Regions from separate parts of the Rhizobium sp. CB3060 genome, predicted to be linked through region 2. Evidence: predicted binding sites of a transcription regulator. Region 2 holds the regulator's gene; each other region holds the start of a gene.
What was found. The regulator LexA, encoded in region 2, represses DNA repair genes until DNA is damaged. The targets are predictions, from matches to a motif close to TGTTCNNNNTGTGTTCNG.
Positions count from the first base shown of each region.

Region 1: the regulator LexA is predicted to act here: its motif matches at 3,029-3,046, upstream of ruvC (crossover junction endodeoxyribonuclease RuvC).
Region 3: the regulator LexA is predicted to act here: its motif matches at 4,643-4,660, upstream of N2601_RS17175 (ImuA family protein).

Region 1 covers NZ_CP104158.1:2,593,673-2,600,497, reverse strand. Annotated here, with positions in the region: gene N2601_RS12615 (MBL fold metallo-hydrolase) at 65-907, shown strand; gene N2601_RS12610 (YebC/PmpR family DNA-binding transcriptional regulator) at 1,081-1,827, shown strand; gene N2601_RS12605 (LLM class flavin-dependent oxidoreductase) at 1,895-2,893, opposite strand; gene ruvC (crossover junction endodeoxyribonuclease RuvC) at 3,088-3,600, shown strand; gene ruvA (Holliday junction branch migration protein RuvA) at 3,678-4,292, shown strand; gene ruvB (Holliday junction branch migration DNA helicase RuvB) at 4,454-5,497, shown strand; gene N2601_RS12585 (metallophosphoesterase) at 5,494-6,396, shown strand; gene N2601_RS12580 (NUDIX hydrolase) at 6,401-6,825, shown strand, end outside.
Region 2 covers NZ_CP104158.1:1,283,721-1,290,545, reverse strand. Annotated here, with positions in the region: gene N2601_RS06385 (VOC family protein) at 1-655, opposite strand, end outside; gene N2601_RS06380 (mechanosensitive ion channel family protein) at 1,194-3,227, shown strand; gene N2601_RS06375 (DUF2721 domain-containing protein) at 3,333-3,824, shown strand; gene lexA (transcriptional repressor LexA) at 4,218-4,940, shown strand; gene N2601_RS06365 (ComEC/Rec2 family competence protein) at 4,921-6,825, opposite strand, start outside.
Region 3 covers NZ_CP104158.1:3,568,676-3,575,500, forward strand. Annotated here, with positions in the region: gene N2601_RS17165 (error-prone DNA polymerase) at 1-2,187, opposite strand, end outside; gene N2601_RS17170 (Y-family DNA polymerase) at 2,184-3,611, opposite strand; gene N2601_RS17175 (ImuA family protein) at 3,652-4,620, opposite strand; gene N2601_RS17180 (metallopeptidase family protein) at 4,784-5,221, shown strand; gene N2601_RS17185 (DUF1737 domain-containing protein) at 5,241-5,447, opposite strand; gene N2601_RS17190 (HpcH/HpaI aldolase/citrate lyase family protein) at 5,474-6,409, opposite strand; gene N2601_RS17195 (hypothetical protein) at 6,536-6,766, shown strand.

The sequences.
Region 1 (6,825 bases), 1.3 Mb from region 2:
TGCGGCTGGACGCACCTCAGCTCATACCGCATCCTTCGCGGCTCTGTGGAGCTGAAGGGATGGCATGATGCTGCGATTTCCCGTCTTCGCTGTGATCTTCCTGCTGGCCGTGGCTGGTTGGAGTGCCGCAGGCGCCCAGCAGAGACCGTCCCGCCCACATGTCAGCCAATGTCAGGCGATCGCGCAGTCGCTGCCGAAAGCGACATTCGCCAGCTTTTCCGGTTCAGCCCCGCTTCCGGCCAACGATCCCGTCGGCGGCGATGTAAAAATCACCTTCCTCGGTCATGCCACCCTCTTCATAGAGACACCCGGCGGTGTGTCGATCGCGACCGATTTCAGCGGCGCCTTTGTCCCGCCTTATACGCCGACCGTCGTGACGATGAACAAGGCGCATCCAAGCCATTACACGCTGACCCCGGATCCGGCGATCAAATATGTGCTGCACGGCTGGAGCGATACGCCCGGCGAGCCGGCGAAGATCAATCTGACTGTCGGCGATACGCTGATCCGCAACGTGGTGACCGATATTCGTGGATGGTCGGGAGGTGTCGAGGCGAACGGCAATTCGATCTTCATCTTCGAAGTGGCCGGGCTCTGCATCGGCCATCTTGGGCACCTGCATTTCGAGCTCAACGACAAGCAATATGCCGAAATCGGCCGGCTCGATGTCGTCATGGTGCCGGTCGATGGCGGCCTTACCATGGGCGCGGACAGCATGAGCCGGGTGGTGAAACGGCTGCGTTCGTCGCTCATTCTGCCAATGCACCGCTGGGGGCCGCCGATACAGCAATTCCTGGCGATGTTCGGCCCGGATTTCGACATCGCCTATGCGCCCACCGCAAGCACCACCGTTTCGCTGAAAACCCTGCCGCGCAAGCCGCTGATTTACGTGCTGAGGGGGCTTTGAGCCGATCAGCACGATGCCCGGGCGGCCCTCTCCCTCCGCCCGGGCACACCTTCGAAGGATATCGCTACCGGGCGCCCTGTCGTGGGCGTCCTTGCGGGCTTTTTGCTTGAATGAAAGCCACTTCGCTCTTATAAGGCGGCCCATTCCCAACAAAAGACGTGAACAGGGGTGCCATGGCTGGCCATTCACAGTTTAAAAACATCATGCATCGCAAGGGCCGTCAGGACTCGGTGCGTTCGAAAATGTTCTCGAAGCTGGCACGTGAAATCACTGTTGCCGCCAAGTCGGGTCTGCCTGATCCGAGCATGAACGCAAGTTTGCGCCTGGCGATCCAGAACGCCAAGGCGCAGTCGATGCCCAAGGACAATATCGATCGCGCCATCAAGAAAGCCTCCGGCGCAGATACCGAGAATTACGATGCGGTCCGCTATGAGGGCTACGGCCCCGGCGGCACGGCGATCATCGTCGAGGCTCTGACCGACAATCGCAACCGCACCGCGTCGAACGTCCGCTCGATCTTCACGAAGGCCGGCGGCGCGCTTGGTGAAACCGGCTCGGTCTCCTTCTCCTTCGACCATGTCGGTGAAATCACCTACAAGCCCGAGGTCGGTGATGCGGATAAGGTGATGGAAGCCGCGATCGAAGCCGGCGCCGACGATGTCGAGAGCGATGAGGAAGGCCACACCATCATCTGCGGTTTCGAAGCGATGAACGAGGTTGCCAAGGCACTCGAAGCAACGCTCGGCGAAGCCGAAACCGTCAAGGCGATCTGGCGTGCCCAGAACAATGTGCCGGTCGACGAAGAAAAGGCGCAGTCGCTGATGAAGCTAATCGACAGCCTGGAAGACGACGACGACGTGCAGAACGTCTATTCGAACTTCGAAGTCTCCGAAGAGATTCTGGCCAAGCTCTCGGCCTGATTTTTTCCTCTAAAAATAAGCCCCAGTCTCCCAGGTTTTGCCAAGGGAGACTGGGGCTTTTCTATTATTAGGCAGCCTTCTTGAATGACGGCAATTGCGCGAATAGCTCCACCGATCTCAGCCGCGCCTCGATGTCGTGGATCGGCATCGAAATGATCACTTCGTCCGCTTCCGTATCCTTGATGAACTGCGAAAGCTTGGCCTCCGCAGTCGCGGGTGAGCCGACAATGGCGTAACGCAGGGTGTGTTCGACATTCAGTTTTTCCATAGGCGTCCAGAAATCGTCCATGTCCCTGCGGGGGCGAGGGAAGGGGCCGCGGACATTGCGGCGCAGGTTGACGAATTGCTGCTGTGCCGAGGTGAAGTGATAATCCGCCTCTTCGTCGGTCTCCGCGGCCGAGCCCATGACGCCGACCATGACATAGGGTTTGTCGAGTGTTGCCGACGGCGTGAAGCGGTCGCGATAGATGGCGACGGCATCGAGCAAAGCTTCCGGCGCAAAATGCGAGGCGAAAGCATAGGGCAGGCCGAGCATGGCGGCGAGATGGGCGCTGTAGAGGCTCGATCCGAGCAGCCAGATCGGCACTTTGGCGCCGTTGCCGGGTACGGCAAGGATCGATTGGTTCTCGTCGGCCGGGCTGAACAGATGCTGCAGCTCGACAATATCATTGGGGAAGCTCTGGGCGCCGGCATCGAGGTTGCGACGCAGGGCCTGCGCCGTGCGCATATCCGTGCCCGGCGCACGACCGAGACCGAGATCGACGCGGCCGGGAAACAGGGCTTCGAGCGTGCCGAATTGCTCCGCTATCACCAGCGGCGAATGGTTCGGCAGCATGACGCCGCCCGAGCCGATGCGGATGCGCGAAGTGGCTGCTCCGACATGGCCGATAACAACCGCGGTCGCGGCGCTGGCGACGCCTGGCATGCCATGATGCTCCGCCAGCCAGAACCTGGTGTAGCCAAGCGCTTCCGCCTTCTGCGCCATGCGCTTCGAGCCTTCGAAGGATTGGCTGACTGTGCTGCCCTCGGCAACGGGCGAAAGATCGAGGATGGAAAAGGGGACCATGGCAAGAGACCTGCGTGGTGAAAGGGGAGGAGCAATTGTCTCCATGTAGGAGCGCCGACACTCCATTCCAAACCCTGCCCGGCAATTTCGTCACCCTAATTTCAAAGCTGCAGAAAGAGGCTGGGTTTGGGAGTTTGTTTTTGTTTTGTTCACATTTTGCTGGCACATCTGCAGCTCCAAAGATAGGTTGACGCATGCAGAATACGATTCGAATCATCGGCATCGATCCCGGCCTGCGCCGCACCGGCTGGGGCATTATCGACACATTGGGCAATTCCCTGCGTTTCGTGGCCTCGGGGACGGTGACGTCGGACGGCGAGATGGATCTCGCGTCGCGCCTCTGCCAGCTTCACGATGGGCTTGCCGATATCGTCCACAGCTACAAGCCGGATGAAGCCGCTGTCGAACAGACCTTCGTCAATAAGGATGCGGTGGCGACGCTGAAGCTCGGCCAGGCGCGCGGTATCGCCATGCTCGTGCCGGCGCGCGCCGGGCTGCAGGTTGCCGAATATGCGCCGAATGCCGTCAAGAAGGCAGTGATCGGTGTGGGTCATGGCGAGAAGCAGCAGATCCACATGATGCTGAAGATCCTGATGCCGAAGGTGGAGTTCAAAGGCAACGACGCCGCCGATGCACTCGCCATCGCCATCTGCCATGCCCATAATCGCGGCGCCAGCCGGATGCGCCAGGCGGCGCTGGCGGGGTAGTTTGTTTTCGTTATCGCTCTTACTTTCCTTCACTTGACCTTATCTCTCCCGAAACCCATCCCTGACGGACATCATTCATGATCGGCAAGTTGAAAGGCACAATCGAAGAGATCGGCGAGGACTATGCGCTCGTGGATGTGCACGGCGTCTGCTACGTCGCCTATTGTTCGGCGCGTACGCTGTCGAAACTCGGCTCGGTCGGCGAAGCCTGTGTTCTCTTCATCGAGACATATGTCCGCGAGGACCAGATCCGTCTTTTCGGGTTCACGACGGTGCTTGAACGGGAGTGGTTCAATCTTCTGCAGACGGTGCAGGGTATCGGCGCGAAGGTGGCGCTGGCACTGTTGTCGACGCTGACGCCGTCGGAGCTCGCCAATGCGATCGCGCTGCAGGACCGCGGCGCCGTATCCCGGGCGCCGGGTGTCGGGCCGAAAGTGGCGATGCGCATCGTCACCGAGCTGAAGAACAAGGCGCCGGCGTTTGCGGGCGAGGCGATCAATATCGGCCTAAAGCAGGAATTGGGCGATGGCGTCGCTTCCGCCCCGGTCGCGGATGCCGTTTCTGCGCTCACCAATCTCGGCTATTCCCGCGACCAGGCCGCAAATGCGGTTGCGGCTGCGATGAAATCGGCGGGTGAGGAAGCAGACAGCGCCAAGCTGATCCGGCTGGGCTTGAAGGAGCTCGCACGGTGATCCTTTGCACCTTTTTCTATTCCTTACTATTGTCTCAAGGTAAGGAGATCGACTCATGGCGCTCCTCCACGAAATGGTGATCTAAGGGAGGGAGCCATGGTGACCGCCATGGTCTTCAGCATCGAAGCCGCAAAACGCATACCGGGAATGGAACGTCTGACATGAGCGAAGCCGCACGCTTGATATCGCCGGAAAAGCGGGGCGAAGACCTGGATGTGACGCTTAGGCCGCAGTCGCTGGACGAGTTCACCGGCCAGGCGGAGGCTCGCGCCAATCTCAAGGTGTTCATCGAGGCCGCGAAAGGACGCGGCGAGGCGCTGGACCATGTGCTGTTCGTCGGCCCCCCGGGTCTCGGCAAGACGACGCTGGCGCAGATCATGGCGAAGGAACTCGGCGTCAATTTCCGCTCGACGTCCGGCCCTGTCATCGCCAAGGCCGGCGATCTTGCCGCGCTTCTGACCAATCTCGAAGAGCGGGACGTGCTCTTCATCGACGAAATCCATCGCCTCAATCCGGCCGTCGAAGAAATTCTCTATCCGGCCATGGAGGATTTTCAGCTTGACCTGATTATCGGCGAAGGCCCGGCCGCGCGTTCGGTGAAGATCGATCTCGCAAAGTTCACGCTGGTCGCCGCCACCACGCGTCTCGGCCTGCTGACGACGCCGCTGCGTGACCGTTTCGGCATTCCTGTTCGCCTAAGCTTCTATACGGTCGAGGAACTGGAGCTGATCGTCCGCCGAGGAGCGCGGCTGATGGGGCTCGGGATAACCGAAGAGGGCGCGCGCGAGATTGCCAGGCGCGCCCGCGGCACGCCACGCATCGCCGGCCGCCTGCTGCGCAGGGTGCGTGATTTCGCCGAAGTGGCAAAGGCGGAGGCGGTAACCCGCGAGATCGCCGATGAGGCATTGACGCGGCTGCTGGTCGACAATGTCGGTTTCGATCAGCTCGACAAGCGCTATCTCAACATGATCGCCGTCAATTTCGGCGGCGGCCCGGTCGGCATCGAAACCATCGCCGCGGGCCTCTCCGAACCGCGCGACGCGATCGAGGATATCATCGAGCCCTATATGATCCAGCAGGGTTTCATTCAGCGCACGCCGCGAGGCCGCGTGCTGACGGCGATCGCCTGGAGGCATCTCGGGATGCAGCCGCCAAAGGACCTGGAGGCAGCACAGTTCAGGCTGTTCCAGGAGGAAGGCGAGTGATCGGCCGTCGCGGTTTCCTGAAGCTCTTCGGCAGCAGTATCGTCGGATTGATGGCGCTCGGTGGCTATGCCTTTGGATACGAGCCCGTCTTGCGCCTCAACGTGGCCCGCTACCAGTTGACGCCGCCTGGTTGGACGCCGGGGCTGAAACTGAGGGTCGTGGCACTGGCCGATTTTCATGCGTGCAGACCGTGGATGACGGCCGATCGCATCGCCTCCATTTGCACCCGTGCCAACGATCTCGGTGGCGATATCATCGTTCTGCTCGGCGATTACACGTCGGGGACGGATTTCGTAACTGGACGCGTCGATCATCGGGTGTGGGCGGCGGAGCTCGCGGCCCTGAAGGCGCCGCTCGGCGTTCACGCGATCGTCGGCAATCATGATTGGTGGCACGATGCGGCGGCGCAGAAGCGCGGCTCAGGCCCGACCTTCAGTCATAAGGCATTGGCGGATGTCGGAATTCCGGTCTATTCCAATCGTTCGGCTCGTCTCGAAAAGGATGGACACGGCTTTTGGCTGGCAGGCGTCGAGGATCAGCTTGCTTTGCGCCGGAGCGTCCGCTGGAAGCGCCAGTTCACGACGGGACTCGATGATCTCGACGGCACGCTGGCGCAGGTGAATGACTCGGCGCCGGTTATCCTGCTCGCCCATGAGCCCGATATCTTTCCGACCGTGCCGTCGCGCGTGTCGCTGACCTTGTCCGGTCATACGCATGGCGGGCAGGTCAGGGTTTTCGGCTGGTCGCCCTATCTGCCGTCGCGCTATGGCGACCGGTATGTCTATGGCCATATTGTCGAAGAGGATCGGCATATCATCGTCTCCGGCGGCCTGGGCTGTTCGGTGGCGCCGGTTCGCGTCGGCGTCCCGCCGGAAATCGTTGTGATCGATCTGGGATAGGGCGATGTCGAAACGCAGGGTCATCAGGGTGAACGCCGGTTATGCGCGATACCAGATGCGCGTAGCGGGCCTTGGTTTTCGCGAGGGGCATGTGCTCGTCCACCGCGCTGTGCATGAGCCGTTCTGGACCTTTCCGGGCGGCCGGGCGGAAATCGGCGAGACGTCGCAGGAGACGTTGCGGCGAGAGATGATCGAAGAGCTGGGCGTCGACGTTGTGGTTGGCCGGCTGCTTTGGATGGTGGAGAACTTCTTTCACTACGAGCGCCGTGATTGGCATGAGCTGGGACTCTACTATGTGATGGATATCCCCCGGGGTTTCCCGTTTCGGCCCGAGGAAATCGTTCATCGCATCCAAGACGGCGACAATCATCTCGAATTCAAATGGGTGCCGGCCACGCGCGAGGCGCTGGTTGCACTCGATATTCCGCC
Region 2 (6,825 bases):
TATTGGCCGCGTGGATCGTCAAGCCGAAGGAATGATCCGATATCTTTGGTCCATCGACGACCTGCTCGAAAAAGCCACGGAACGCAGCCGGATTCGGCGCCGAGACGGCAACCCTTGCTATGCCGGTCACGCCATTGGCATGCCGCTCCAGGGCGCCGCGATCGGCCGGCAATGGATTGATGCGCTGGCAGCAGAAGGTGAAGAAATCCGGCGAACGCAAATCGGCTGCGAAAGCAAGACGGAAACCTGCCGTCACCTCCGAGCCATCCGGCATACGCATCGGCCGGGCAAAATCCAGCATGTTTCCGGCTGATATGGTGTTGACCCGGAATCGTTCGTCATCGGCGACCGCGTCGTCCGTGCCGAAAACGACGGCCGAAAATCCCTCATCGCCGATGCGAAAACGGTAGGCTTGGTCGCGGGCGACGAAAACATTGCCCTCCCCCACGCTCGCCTCGCACTGCTCCTGCGATGCAACACCCAAGGGTTCCAGATAGGTCCTGTCAGCAAAGAAAACGCAGGCATTCTCCGTGCCGAAGGGATGTCGGGCATCGGACGCTACGGTGAAACCAAGCTTGCCCAGCCGCTCCCGCGCCAAGGCGATATTGACCGTCGGCAGAACGAGATGATCCAGCGGATGCGGCGATGAGGTCATGGTCTCCCCCTTCATTCGTCGGCAGGTTTGCGCCCATCTGCCGCTCAATTCAAGATCAAAGCGTCGGAGCAGACGACAGAAGAGCGCTCCCGCAAAAATCCGCACGCGAACTAGCCGAATTATATATGTGCTGGCACCAAACTCTCCCTTGTGAGAGGGCAATAATTCGAGCAATATCCGCATCATACTGCAATAAATGACCTGTAGTGCGGCAACAGGTAAGTGATACGGGTGAGGATAGCGCCGAAAAGTCCGTTTCCCGGCAGCAAGACAAAGACGCGCATTCTTCAGTTCGGATTGTCCAACGGCAACGCAATTCACCATCCGATCTCGGAAAGGCAGAAAAGCGGCCCGTCGTTACTTCTATCTTTGCAGCAGTACTCAATCTGATTGTCGGGTGCTTGGGGGAGACATGCGCTTGATGCTCGTCGAGGGGGCGCCCATACGCCCGGTCTTACATTTGACGGCTTCTCTTTGTCTGGCCCTGGTGGGCCACGTCCGAAGGTTCACGGATTCTGTCGCTCGCTTGATTTCCCTTATGCCCAGCGGCTTGGTCGCCGTTGCACTTATCCTTGTTTTCACGGCTATTGCGCCGCAACTGTGCCACGCGCAGACCCCCGAAACGGCCCCCACAGCACCGCCTGCAAAGCTATCGGAATTGCTGCGTCTGATGAATGATCCGGAGCTGCGCCAATGGCTGGAAAAGCGGCAAGCAGCCGAGCAACAGCCGGCACCTTCGGCGACGGCGACGCTGGTCGAAACCGGAGAGGCCCGCGCTCGCGCCCGATATAAGGCGCTACGGTCGGCGATTCCCAATGTACCGGGGCAGCTCGCCGCTGCAGCGAGCAGGGTGCGTGAGCAGGCAAGGAACAACGGCTTTGCGCCTGCCGTCGTCATGTTCGCCGCATTGGTCTGCGTCGGTCTCGCTGCGGAATGGTTTTTCAAGAAAACCGTCCTGAAAGCCCAGTTTCCAAATCCTCTTGTCGCACATACGATCGGAGAATTAGGACCGTGGATTACTTTCACCCTCGTCAGCTCCGCCATTTTCCTAGCCATTGACTGGCCGCCGCTACTGCATGTGGTGATCCTGTTTTATCTGACGGCATTCATTGCCGCTCGCCTCGCATTTGCCGTCTGCAGACTATCGATGGACGCGGGCTCTCTGTCGGCCTTCGGCTATCGTAGGGCTTGTCTCTTCATTGCCGTTTTGGCGATAGCCGGCGCCACGACGTCGCTGACCAGACCGCTCTCCATCGACGGAGATGTCGGCACCGTCGTCTCCCACGGGTTCTCCATTCTCCTATTGCTGATTACGCTCGAAGCCGTATGGCGGCGACCGGGCAAGGAAACCGCTGCCCGACAGCTGACGCTTATGAACATCCTTTATTCACTCTACGTTGCCTGCCTCTGGCTTCTTTGGGTGGCCAACTTCGTCGGCCTTTTCTGGCTTGGCATCTATGTCGTTGTTCTTCCGGGGCTATTGACTGCCGTCGGACGGACGGCCGAAGCATTCGCAAAGGGACGCTGGCCTGGTGACAACAAGAACAGTGCGCGCATGGTGCTGGCCATCCGCGGTGCGCGGGCGCTCGTCATCGTAGCCGCGGTCGCCTGGATTACCGTCGTCTGGCACTATGATCCCAACATCCTCGCACGAGAAAATCCGGCGATCGACGCCGCTGTTCGCGGTGCGCTGAAGAGCGTCGTCGTTCTGATTTTGGCCGATCTCTGCTGGCAATTGTCGAGGGCATTCATTGACGAGAAATTGAGCGCCGCCGATAGCAGTGCCTCCTCGCCATCGGCGGAAGCCGCGCGCGCGGGCCGCCTTCGCACCCTGTTGCCGATCTTCCGCAACGCACTGGCAGCCATCGTTATCGCAGCCGCCGTCCTCACCGTGCTGTCCGAAATGGGCGTGCAGATCGGGCCGTTGATTGCGGGGGCCGGCATATTCGGCGTGGCGATCGGCTTCGGCTCGCAAACGCTCGTCAAGGATATCGTCAGCGGCATTTTCTACCTGATGGACGATGCCTTCCGCGTCGGCGAATACGTTCAAAGCGGCAGCTACAAGGGAACCGTGGAATCGTTCAGCCTGCGTTCCGTCAGGCTTCGACATCATCATGGTCCGGTGTTCACAGTTCCCTTCGGCGAACTCGGCGCCGTTCAGAACATGAGCCGCGACTGGGCGATCGATAAATTCCTGCTACGGGTTCCGTTCAATACCGACGTCGCCAAGGCGAAAAGGATCGTCAAGCAAATCGGAGAGCAGTTGAAAGAAGATCCGGAAATCGGACCGCAGATTCTTGAGACCCTGAAAATGAAGGGGGTGGAGCAAATTGGCGACTTCGGTATCGAACTGAGCTTTGCTTTTACCGCCCTCCCCGGTCGGCAAACCTACATACGGCGCCAGGCCTATACCATGATCCGCGACGCCTTCATGGAAAACGGCATCGACTTCGCTCAGCCGACAGTGCAGGTGGGTGGCGAGGAAAAATCCGATGCCGCGATCGCAGCCATGACACTGCAGAGAAAGAAGATCGCTGAGCAAATGACGCAATCGGCAGCGCCGCCGACCTGAACGTTCGCGCGAGATCAGTCACCAGCCTCATCTCCGCGCCCTCTTTGGCAAGGCGACAACCCTGGAGCCGATACCGGATGACGTTGGACAGAAAGGAGATCCAATGTGCTGAATGACCATCTGACGTCTATTGCCGCGCACGTTATTCAAATAGCGCTGACACCGGTCTTTCTGCTGGCGGGCACCGCCGGGTGCCTCAATGTCTTCTCGGCCAGGCTCGCCCGCGTCTCCGACCGGGTCAACAGCCTTTTCGAACGGGTGACCTCTGAGGACCCGGATGAAACGCGGTTGCTGCAGCTCTATTATCTGCGACGGCGAACATTGGCGCTGGAGATCGCAGTTCTGCTCGGCACGGCATCGGGCGTGTTCACATGCCTTGCGACGCTCGGCCTCATGGGCGGTGCAATTCGACAGCAATTTCGCGAGCAATTGCTGCTCTGGCTCTTTGGCCTTGCCGTCTTCGCACTCATGGGCGCCTTTGTGGCCTTTCTCGTCGAGATGATTCTGGCCGGGCGCAGCATGCTAAGGCAGATCGCCAACGACCGTACCTTGCTCGAGCACCGGCACGGGAGTTCGAGGAAAAGTTCAACCTATTGATATCCCATCGAATATTACTACGGATGGCACCAATCCCGGCCCCTCAGAAATCCGGATTCCCAGTCAGATCCATAGCTTGCTCTCCATGGTTCGGAGAGTGTCGTCCTCCAAAGAGCTTATAGAACGAAGAACATGGCTTTTCGCCGCCTTGGAGATAATCCGTTTTGGGATCGTCCGAAATTTTGCTTCGCCCGATTCCGCATATATTTCTGCTATTTAGTTTGAAGGTGCCGGGAAAAAAGTCATCTGCCCGGGACCTGTTATGTTCCCATTTATTTGATGCACCTACAAAATGTTCACCGAAATTTAAGGGCTTGCGGAACACATATGGAACATATAGTGTCCGTTCTGGATTTGTTTCACGACACCTTCTCAGTCCCGAGGTTCAAAACGATGTTGACGCGCAAGCAGCAGGAACTGCTTCTCTTCATTCACGAACGAATGAAGGAGTCCGGTGTTCCGCCATCTTTCGACGAGATGAAAGATGCGCTGGACCTTGCGTCCAAATCCGGTATTCACCGTCTCATCACGGCTTTGGAAGAACGCGGCTTCATCCGTCGCCTGCCGAACCGGGCCCGGGCGCTGGAGGTCATCAAGCTACCGGAGGCCTATAGCCCGAGCCTGCAGCCTCGCCGCGGCTTTTCGCCAAGCGTCATCGAGGGTAGCCTTGGCAAGCCGCAACTTGTGCCGCCGCCCGCACCCACCAAGCCGGTGAGTGAGGACAACAACAGTTCGGTTTCGGTACCCGTCATGGGCCGCATTGCCGCCGGCGTTCCGATCTCGGCCATCCAGAACAATACTCACGACATCACCGTTCCCGCCGACATGCTCGGCTCCGGCGAGCATTATGCGCTGGAGGTCAAGGGCGACTCCATGATCGATGCCGGCATCTTTGACGGCGATACCGTCATCATCCGCAACGCCACGACCGCCAATCCCGGCGACATCGTCGTCGCTCTCGTCGATGATGAAGAGGCGACATTGAAGCGCTTCCGCCGCAAGGGAGCCTCGATCGCGCTTGAAGCGGCAAACCCTGCTTACGAAACCCGCATCTTTGGGCCGGATCGAGTGAAGGTACAAGGCAAGCTCGTCGGTCTCATTCGCCGCTATCACTGACCGGTGACGCCGGCTTGAGCGGCGCGCCAAAAGTGTCTGTTCGCCAGTCGTAGGAGCGATGCAGGCTCCATGGCCGCGAAAGGTTTTCAAACGCTGCCGTCATTATCGGTTTATCGGTGCTAAGGCTCATTTCGATGGACCCTGTGCGGCGCAATGTTGCACCTGTGAAGAGCGTGGCGCCAGAGCGGCAGCGATCAAGACGCAGCCGTACGGAGGTGATGACGATATTGGCCGTGTCGCAGGCCGGAGCGAGATAGGCGGCATCTTCAATGGTGACAAGCATGTCGCCATTATCCAGCATTGCCACGCACCATGCACCTTTTTGGCAGGCGAAACCGCCCGGCCCGGCCGCGTCTAATGCCGCATCCATCGCCTTTCGAACGGCGCTCTGTTCTTCGGAATTCAGGCGACGATGCTTGTCTGATTTGCTGATTTTGGGGAGCTGACTATCCGGCGGAAGCATCGTTGGCGGTTGCTGCTCGGTGATCGCCAATGCTCTTTGCCATTGCTCGAAGATGAAATCCGGCGGTTTTTCGCGGTTTGTCGTCAACGCACCGTTGCGCAACAAGGCGACCAGCGTGCCGTCCTCGGAGATCATGAGATCAGGCTTCAGGACACCGGGGCCGAGCGCCACGACTGCGACCGAACCGGTGATCAAGAGCGCACCTGCATGTCGCAGCCATGTTCTCAGCAAGGTCATCAGCAAGAAGCCGGCTATGACCGTCGGGAACAGCCAGACCGGCAGCCGGCCGAAGGGAATATTACCGCCCCAGGCGGCAACCGTTTTGGCAATGACGATGACGACATCAAGTCCCCAGCCGGTTATCTGCCAGAAAGGGGCATCAACGCCAAATGGCATCAGTAGCGTCGCCGCCATGCCAAACGGCATGACGACAAAGGAGACGACCGGCATAGCCGCCAGATTGGCAACGAGGCCATATGTCGCCAACCGGTGAAAATGTTCTATCGAGAAGATTGCCGTCGATGCGCCGCCTATAAAAGAGGTCGACAATATGCTTCCGAAGAAACGGGAAACGAAGAGCAGCGGACGCATGACCCGGAACCGGGAGAGAACGCTCTCCCGATGCGGCCTCCTCGCCCAGAGCGAATAGCCGGACACCAACGCCAGGGTCGCGGCGTAAGACATCTGAAAACTTGGTCCGAGCGCCTGCGAAGGCGACAGTATGAGAATGACTATCGCCGATAGCGCCACGTTGCGCAGGCTAATGGATGGTCGGTCGAAGAGCACGGCGATCAGCATGATAGCCATCATGATGAAGGCACGCTCCGCGGATACCCCGAAGCCGGAAATGAGATAATAAGCCGTCACTGTAACTAGCGCGCCGAAGGCCGCAATCTTCTTTGTTGGCCAAGCCTGTGCCACGCCGAAAAACAGACTGAGGGCGTAGCGTAAACCGACATAAAAGATGCCCGCGGAGAGCGCCATGTTCAGGCCGGAGATGGCAATGATATGCGCAAGACCCGAGGTCCGCAGCGCTTCCGTCGTATCGTCTGAGATCGCTCGTCTCTCATCGGTGACAAGCGAAGCCGCAAAGGCGCCGGTGTCTCCGGGCAAAAGCGTCCTGATTCTATCGCCGATATGGCTGCGCAAACCGGCAAGCCAGATATCCGCCTTGTCGAGGACCGATCCCTGAACTACATCACCAGTCGGTGACAATAGTGTCGGCGTTCCATAGGCAAAGCCATTCGCGCCGGTGCCATCGAAATAGGCGCTGAAGGCGAAATCGTTGAGGCCGGGCAAGGCAGGTCCGGCCGGCGGCGTCAACCGCGCTCTACCCTGAATGCGGTCGCCGAGTTCGAAGGGCTGGAGCTGTTTGCGCACGAAAATGGTGATCTGCGCCGGCGGCCTGCGAATGGTCGGTTT
Region 3 (6,825 bases), 1.8 Mb from region 2:
GAAACAGTTTTTGGCGAATTCCCGCTCGTACCCCCTTTCAGCCATGCCTTCGATCATCTTCTTCTCGAAAGTGTGGATGGTCCCCGTTCGTTTGAAGGTCGCCATCGCCCGGCGCAACTTGTCAGCCTCCGCAGGTGTAAACCCCGCTGCCGTAATGGCGATTTGCATTGCCTGTTCCTGAAAGAGGGGGACTCCCAGCGTTCGCTTCAGAACCTCCTTCAGCTCCGGGCTCGGATAGTCGAGTTCCTTTCCTGCCCGGTCTGCCTCTCGCCGCTTGAGATAGGGATGCACCATGTTGCCCTGGATCGGTCCAGGCCGGACGATCGCCACTTCGATGACCAGATCGTAGAATCTACGAGGCCTCAGCCGTGGCAGCATGCTCATCTGCGCCCGGCTCTCAATCTGGAAAACCCCAATCGTATCGGCGCGGCAGATCATGTCATAGACCGGCTCGCCGTCCGGATGATTGGCATTGCCGAGATCGGCGAGCGTCTTCTTCACATCATAGTGGAGGCGCAGCAGATCGAAGGCCTTGGCAAGGCAGGTCAACATCCCCAGCGCCAGGACGTCGATCTTGAGAATATCGAGGGAATCGAGATCGTCCTTGTTCCACTCGATCATATAGCGGTCGTCCATCGCCGTATGCATGATCGGCACGACTTCATCCAACCGGTCCCTGGTGATGACGAAGCCGCCGACATGTTGGGTCAGATGCCGGGGAAATCCCATCAGCGTCGAAGCATAGGACAGAACGCGCTGCGTCGTCCGATCCCTGAGGTCGAGGCCGGCAATCCTTGCCTCGCGTTCGGATAATTCTTCTGTCGACCAGCCCCAGACACCGCTCGCCAGAGCCGATTGCACATCCTCCGACAGGCCGAAGGCCTTCGCCACCTCGCGGCCAGCCGAGCGCGCCCGATAGCTGGTGACTGCCGCCGTCAGCCCGGCATGCTCCTTTTTGTAATGTTTGTAGATATACTGAATAACGTCTTCGCGCTTCTCGTGCTCGAAATCAACATCGATATCCGGCGGCTCTTCCCGTTCCGTCGAAATGAAGCGCTCGAACAAAAGCGTCGTGATCTCCGGATTGACCTCGGTAATTCGAAGGCAATAGCAGACCGTGGAATTGGCAGCGGAGCCGCGGCCCTGGCACAGGATATTTTCGCTGCGAGCATGTTCCATGATGCGATGCACCGTCAGGAAATAGGGCTCGTACTGCCTCTGCTTGATCAGATCGAGCTCGTAGTCGATCTGCTTGGCGACCTTGGGTGGAATACCATTAGGATAGCGCCATTTGGCGCCCGCCCGCGTCAGTCGCTCCAGCGTTTCCGAGACAGTCTCGCCCGGAACACTTTCGTCGGGATAATTGTGCTTCAGCTCATCCAGCGAAAAAGACAGCCGGCTAAAAAACTTTTGCGTATTGGCGATGGCTTTCGGGTAGTTTTTAAAAAGCCGTGCCATTTCCGCCCCGCCCTTCAAACAGCGTTCGGCATTGGCCGCCAGCCTGAAGCCGGCCTCGGCGATCGGCACATGCTCACGGATCGAAACGACGATATCGGCAAGCGGTTTGCGCTCGCTCGCGTGATAAAGCGGCTGATTGGTGGCGATCAAGCGCACCCCGTTTCTGAGCGCGAGGATGGAGAGTGTCGCGAAGAACAGGTGATCGCGCCCGTCATAGGCGGGCGACAGCGCCATATGGAGCTTCCTGCCGAAGCGCATCCACAGCCGCGCCAGGCACCCTTCCAGTTTCGCCTGTCCCTCCTGCGTCTCCACGCTCGCAGCATCCGGCACGAGCGCCAGCATCATCTCGTCGCCCCATTCCAGGAGGTCGGCCTCGTGAAGCTCGCATTCCCCTTTCTCGGCCCTGAGATTGCCGGCGCTCAACAGCCGACAGAGATGCGCCCAACCCTTGCGATTCTGCGGGAAGGCGAGGATGTCGGGCGTCTCGTCCGAAAAGATCAGGCGGGCGCCGGGCTGGAAGCGATAGCGATGCTGCTTGGCGATGACATGCGCCCTGACCACGCCGGCGACGCTGTTCCGATCAGCGATGCCGAGGCCGCTGAGGCCGGCGATCTTTGCGGCCAGAACCATTTCTTCCGGATGCGAAGCTCCTTCGAGAAAGGAGAAATTCGATCGTGCCCCGATCTCGAAAAAGGGCACGGTTTCGAGAGTTGGGGCAGGGGCACTCATGGGAAGATTCCATGCATGTACCAGCTCGGCCTTGTTGCACCCTGACCATAGAGACCCTTGCGAAACAGCCAGAAACGATGACCGGCCTCATCCTCGATGCGGAAATAATCGCGGGCCGGGGTTTCCTCCTCGTCGACCCACCATTCCGCCGCAAGCCGCTCCGGTCCTTCGGCCCGCAGGACTTTATGCGTGATCCGCCGCCAACGGAATTGCCGGGGCGGACCGTCAGGCACTTCGGTGGCAAAGGTTTCGATCGGCTCGGGCATGCGAAACAGCCGGAGCGGGCGCTCCCCGCGGAAGAAGCCATGACCGGCATGCTCGCTTCCTGTCCGTCTGTGGGCCGCAAGGATTTCTACGGCAGGTATCGATCGAACGGCACGTTCGGGAATATGGCTTTCCTGCAGCGCGAAGCCCTGCAGGCAGTCCGGCCCCAGCCGTGCCGCGACCCGGTCGGCGAAGGCGGCGAGCGAGCCATCCTGCCGGCCCTCTTCGATGAAATCGTCTTGCGCCGCGTCGAAAGGCGCATGTTCCAGGACATTGAGGCGGACGATTTCGAAGCCGTATCCCACATCGAGATCGTCATGAATGGCAGTGAAGCGCTCCGTGAACAGGTTGGCGATCCGGCTCGGCTCCCGCAGCGGCTGCGACGCCCCGGCGGCGATGCGGAACACCATGCCGTCGACCCGGAACAGCAAAAGCTCGAACGAACGGCCACCGACACCGCGGGCCTCCAGCCCCGGCTTCAAGGTTTCGGCAAGCTGGCGGGCAAGCTGCAGGATATCGGCCTCCGCCTGCACCGGTTCGGCAAGCCGCCGCTCGGCTGACAACTGCGCGACCGGCCGGCGCGGCGAGATCGGCTCCTCGATCAGGCCGACGGCCTGATCGAGCCGCAACAGGAGTTGCGCGCCGAAACGGCGGGTCAGCGGCGCCCGCGGTGCGGCCAGGAGATCGCCCACCTGCTTCAATCCCAGCTTCTGCAATGCGGCGACTGTTTCCTCGTCAAGCCTGAGCGAGGCGACCGGCAGTGGCGCCAGCGCCTCTTCCATGGCTTCCGGAGGAACGACACGGCTCTCGTCGAAGCGGGCCACCGCCCAGGACAGACCCGGCGCAGAGGAGATGGCGCCACGGACATCGAGACCAAGCCGGGAAATCCGGATCAGAATATCCTCGAGCAGCGCTTCTTCGCCGCCGAAGAGATGGGCACAGCCGGTAATATCGAGGAAAAGCCCGTCCTTGCCGTCGATCGCCACCAGCGGCGTATAGCGATCGCACCAATCGGCGATCGCCTCCAGCAGCTTGCGATCCGCGGCCGGATTCTCTTCGACGACGTCAAGGGCGGGACAGATCGCCTTCGCCTCGGCGACGCCCTGTGCAAGCTTCAGGCCGATCGTCTCGGCCCTTTCATTGAGCGCGGTGAGCCGCATGGCATTGTTCAGCTTGCCGGCACAGGCGAGTGGTGGCGCCTCAAGCCGACCGGTCGAACGCCAGGACAGACCCCATCGCTTGCGGGCGATCCGGTCGGTCGGCAGATGCGGAAAGGTCAGCGCCAGAATGCGCTGCGTATTCGCCGGGAAAGGCAGGGCGCTGAGTGTCGAGGACAGGGGCAAACTGGCGGTCATGGGCATTCCACTCCAGGGTTATGGAAAAGGGTGCCGGGTTGCGGCTCTTTTCCAGGGTGAGACGAAAGGCCGGATGACCGATGCTGCCGCCAAGTAGCGATCCGTCCGGCAGGGGCCGCGCCAGGGCCGGCGCGGGTTCGACGGCGAGACGGAAGAGAGCACTGCTCGCCTCCTCCTCGCCCGCTTGACGCAACAGAAACAAGGGCCGCCCCGCTGCCTTGGCCCGAAGCGCAAGCCGCCGGCTCTCCGTCAGCCCGAAACGGGCCGGATTGCCGCGTACCTCCAGAATGACGACCGCAAAGGCCGCACTGACGAGAGCCGCCTCCGCCAGCCATAGCGCCTCTTCCAGCTTGCGCGGCGATGCCTGCAGAAAACCGGCCGGCTCCAATCCGAAATCCCGAATCCCGATCGCATAGGGCAGGCCGGCCTCCATCGCCGCGACCGTATCGCCGATCCACAGAACCGGCGATACGGCCGCAGTTTTGCCGGCGGCTTGCCCCCCAGGCCGCGCAGCGAGAGCTCTAAGCCGTGCAGCGAGAGCAAGCGTGAAACCGCTGGCCGCTCCGGCATCCCGCAAGGCCAGTGAGCGGATCTCCGTCAGCGCATCGAGCGGCACGCCGCCCTGCATCGCCTCGTCGAGATCGGCAACCCCTATCGCAAGCGGCTGGACGGCATCGGCTGAACCAACCTCCGGCTCTGCTGCCCGTGCCTCATGCGCCACGGCAGCCAGCGCCGGTATCGGCCTGCCTTCCAGTCGGGCAATGGTTTCACGCAGGGCAAAAAGCGTCTCCCGCGCCACGGCGGCCTCGGCCATGACGTTAGCTCCAGATCAATTATGTTCCTGTTATGTTCTTATGGATTCCAGAGGTCGGAAGAAGAGTCAACACCATTTTATGAGAAAATATTCCTCTGCCTGAATCCACTCTCGAAAAACCGAAACAAAGGCTCTATATGACCAGCTAAGGAAGGAAGCATTCATGGCCCGCATTGACCAGAGCGAGGATTGGCGGGACCGCCATGCCCCCTCGATCAGCACATTCGAATCCCTGGCCACGGAGGCTTACAGCCACCTGCCGGACGAATTCCGTTCGCTCACCGGCAATCTCATCATCCTCATCGAAGATTTCCCCGACGACGACGTGTTCGAGGACATGGCGCTGGAAACGCCCTTCGATCTGCTCGGCCTGTTCGAAGGCCGCGGCATATCGGAGCGTTTCACCGCCCAAACCGGGGAAATGCCGAACAAGATCCGCCTCTATCGCCGGCCGATCATCGATTACTGGGCGGAAAACGAGGAAACCCTCGGCGACATCATCACCCACGTCCTGATCCACGAAATCGGCCACCATTTCGGCCTGAGCGACGAGGACATGGAGCGCATCGAGGCGAGCGCCGAAGAAGCGACGGACCGGTGAGGAACCGATCCTGCTATGCTTACTGCTCGGAAAGCTTCATTTCCGGATCGTAATCCTTGCCTTCGACGTCCTTGACGACCGCTTGGCCGCATTGCATCAGGCCGGTCGCGGCATTGAAGGCATAGGTCGGCGAGCCCGAGAGTTCCCAGCCCTTGTTCAGTGCCGCGGTCACCTTATGGCAGAAGGAAGCGTCGTCAGGGCCGGTGAGGAAGCGGTAGAGTTTCATCAAGTCGTCTTTCATACGTATCAGCCTCATCCTGAGCCTGTCGAAGGACGATGGCGTTCTGCAATCAGGCGAGCTTTATGGACCAGCCTTTCCGCCTGGACAAGATGCAGCCGCTCGACCATGCGTCCGCCGAGGTTTACGACATTGAGGCCGGCCGCCGCCGGATCGGCGAAAGCGGCGATGATGGCTTCCGCCTCCGCAATGGCAGCTTCATCGGGGCCGAAATGCCGGTTGGCGGCTTCGATCTGGTTCGGATGGATCAACATCTTACCGGCAAAGCCCATAGCGCGGCCCTCGGCACATTCGGCGTCCACTGCCTGCATATCCTTGAAATCGTTGAAAACACTGTCGATGGCGTCGAGCCCGTAGGCGCTGACGGCCAGGATCACCTGCATGAGCCAGGGCACGAGATAGGCGCGGCCTGGCTGCGCCAACACATCGGTCTCCTTGCGCAGATCATTGAGGCCGACGACCAAACAATCGAGCCGGCTTCCCGCCGTGCGCCCGGCCTCGGCGATTGCCGCGGCGTTCAAGACGCCGCGCGGCGTCTCGATCATCGCCCAGATGCGCAGGCTCTCCGGCGCATCCGCCTCGGCAAACCTATCGCTGACAACGGTCACATCCTGCGGCTCGTCGATCTTGGGCAGTAACACCGCATCCGGCTCGAGCGCCAGCACCAACTCCAGGTCATCGGCACCGAAGCCCGACGATAGCGTATTGATGCGGATGATGCGCTCCTTGCCGGCCTTTTCTTCGCTATCAGGCGGCGAGCCGGCGAAAAAAGCCCGCAAATTCTCCCGCGCTTCCGCCTTTTTCTCCGGCGCCACGGAATCCTCGAGATCGAAGATGACCGCATCGCAATCGAGATCGGCTATCTTCTCAAGAGCCCGGCGGTTGATCGCAGGGACACTCAGCACCGAGCGGCGCAGACGGACGGAACGGGGAGGGGCGGGACGGCTCATAATACAGTTTTGCCGCGCTTTCGGCCATCACGCAAGACAACAACAAGCAAGACAACAAAAAGCCATGCTCCTCTTGCAGAGAGAAACAGAGAGGACCACATTGCCATGAGTAGAGAGGTCTCGACCATGCAGAATATCCGTTCCTTGTTTATCGCGCTTGCCGGCATCACCGTGTTTGCAGCCCTGGCGCTGTTTACCGTTTCACTCACGCTCGCTGTCGGCGGCATCCTCACCGTGCTTATGGTGGGTCGCGCGATTTCGTTGCGGATGAAGCCTGCTCCGGTGCGCGCCAAGGCGAACGGTCAGCGCGAAATGCGCATTTGGAACGACGGTCGCGGCACGATCATCGATCTCTAGGCCAAGGTCAGGGCAGGGCGGCGCCTCGCCGCTCTCCAGTACGCTCATCCACGCGTAAT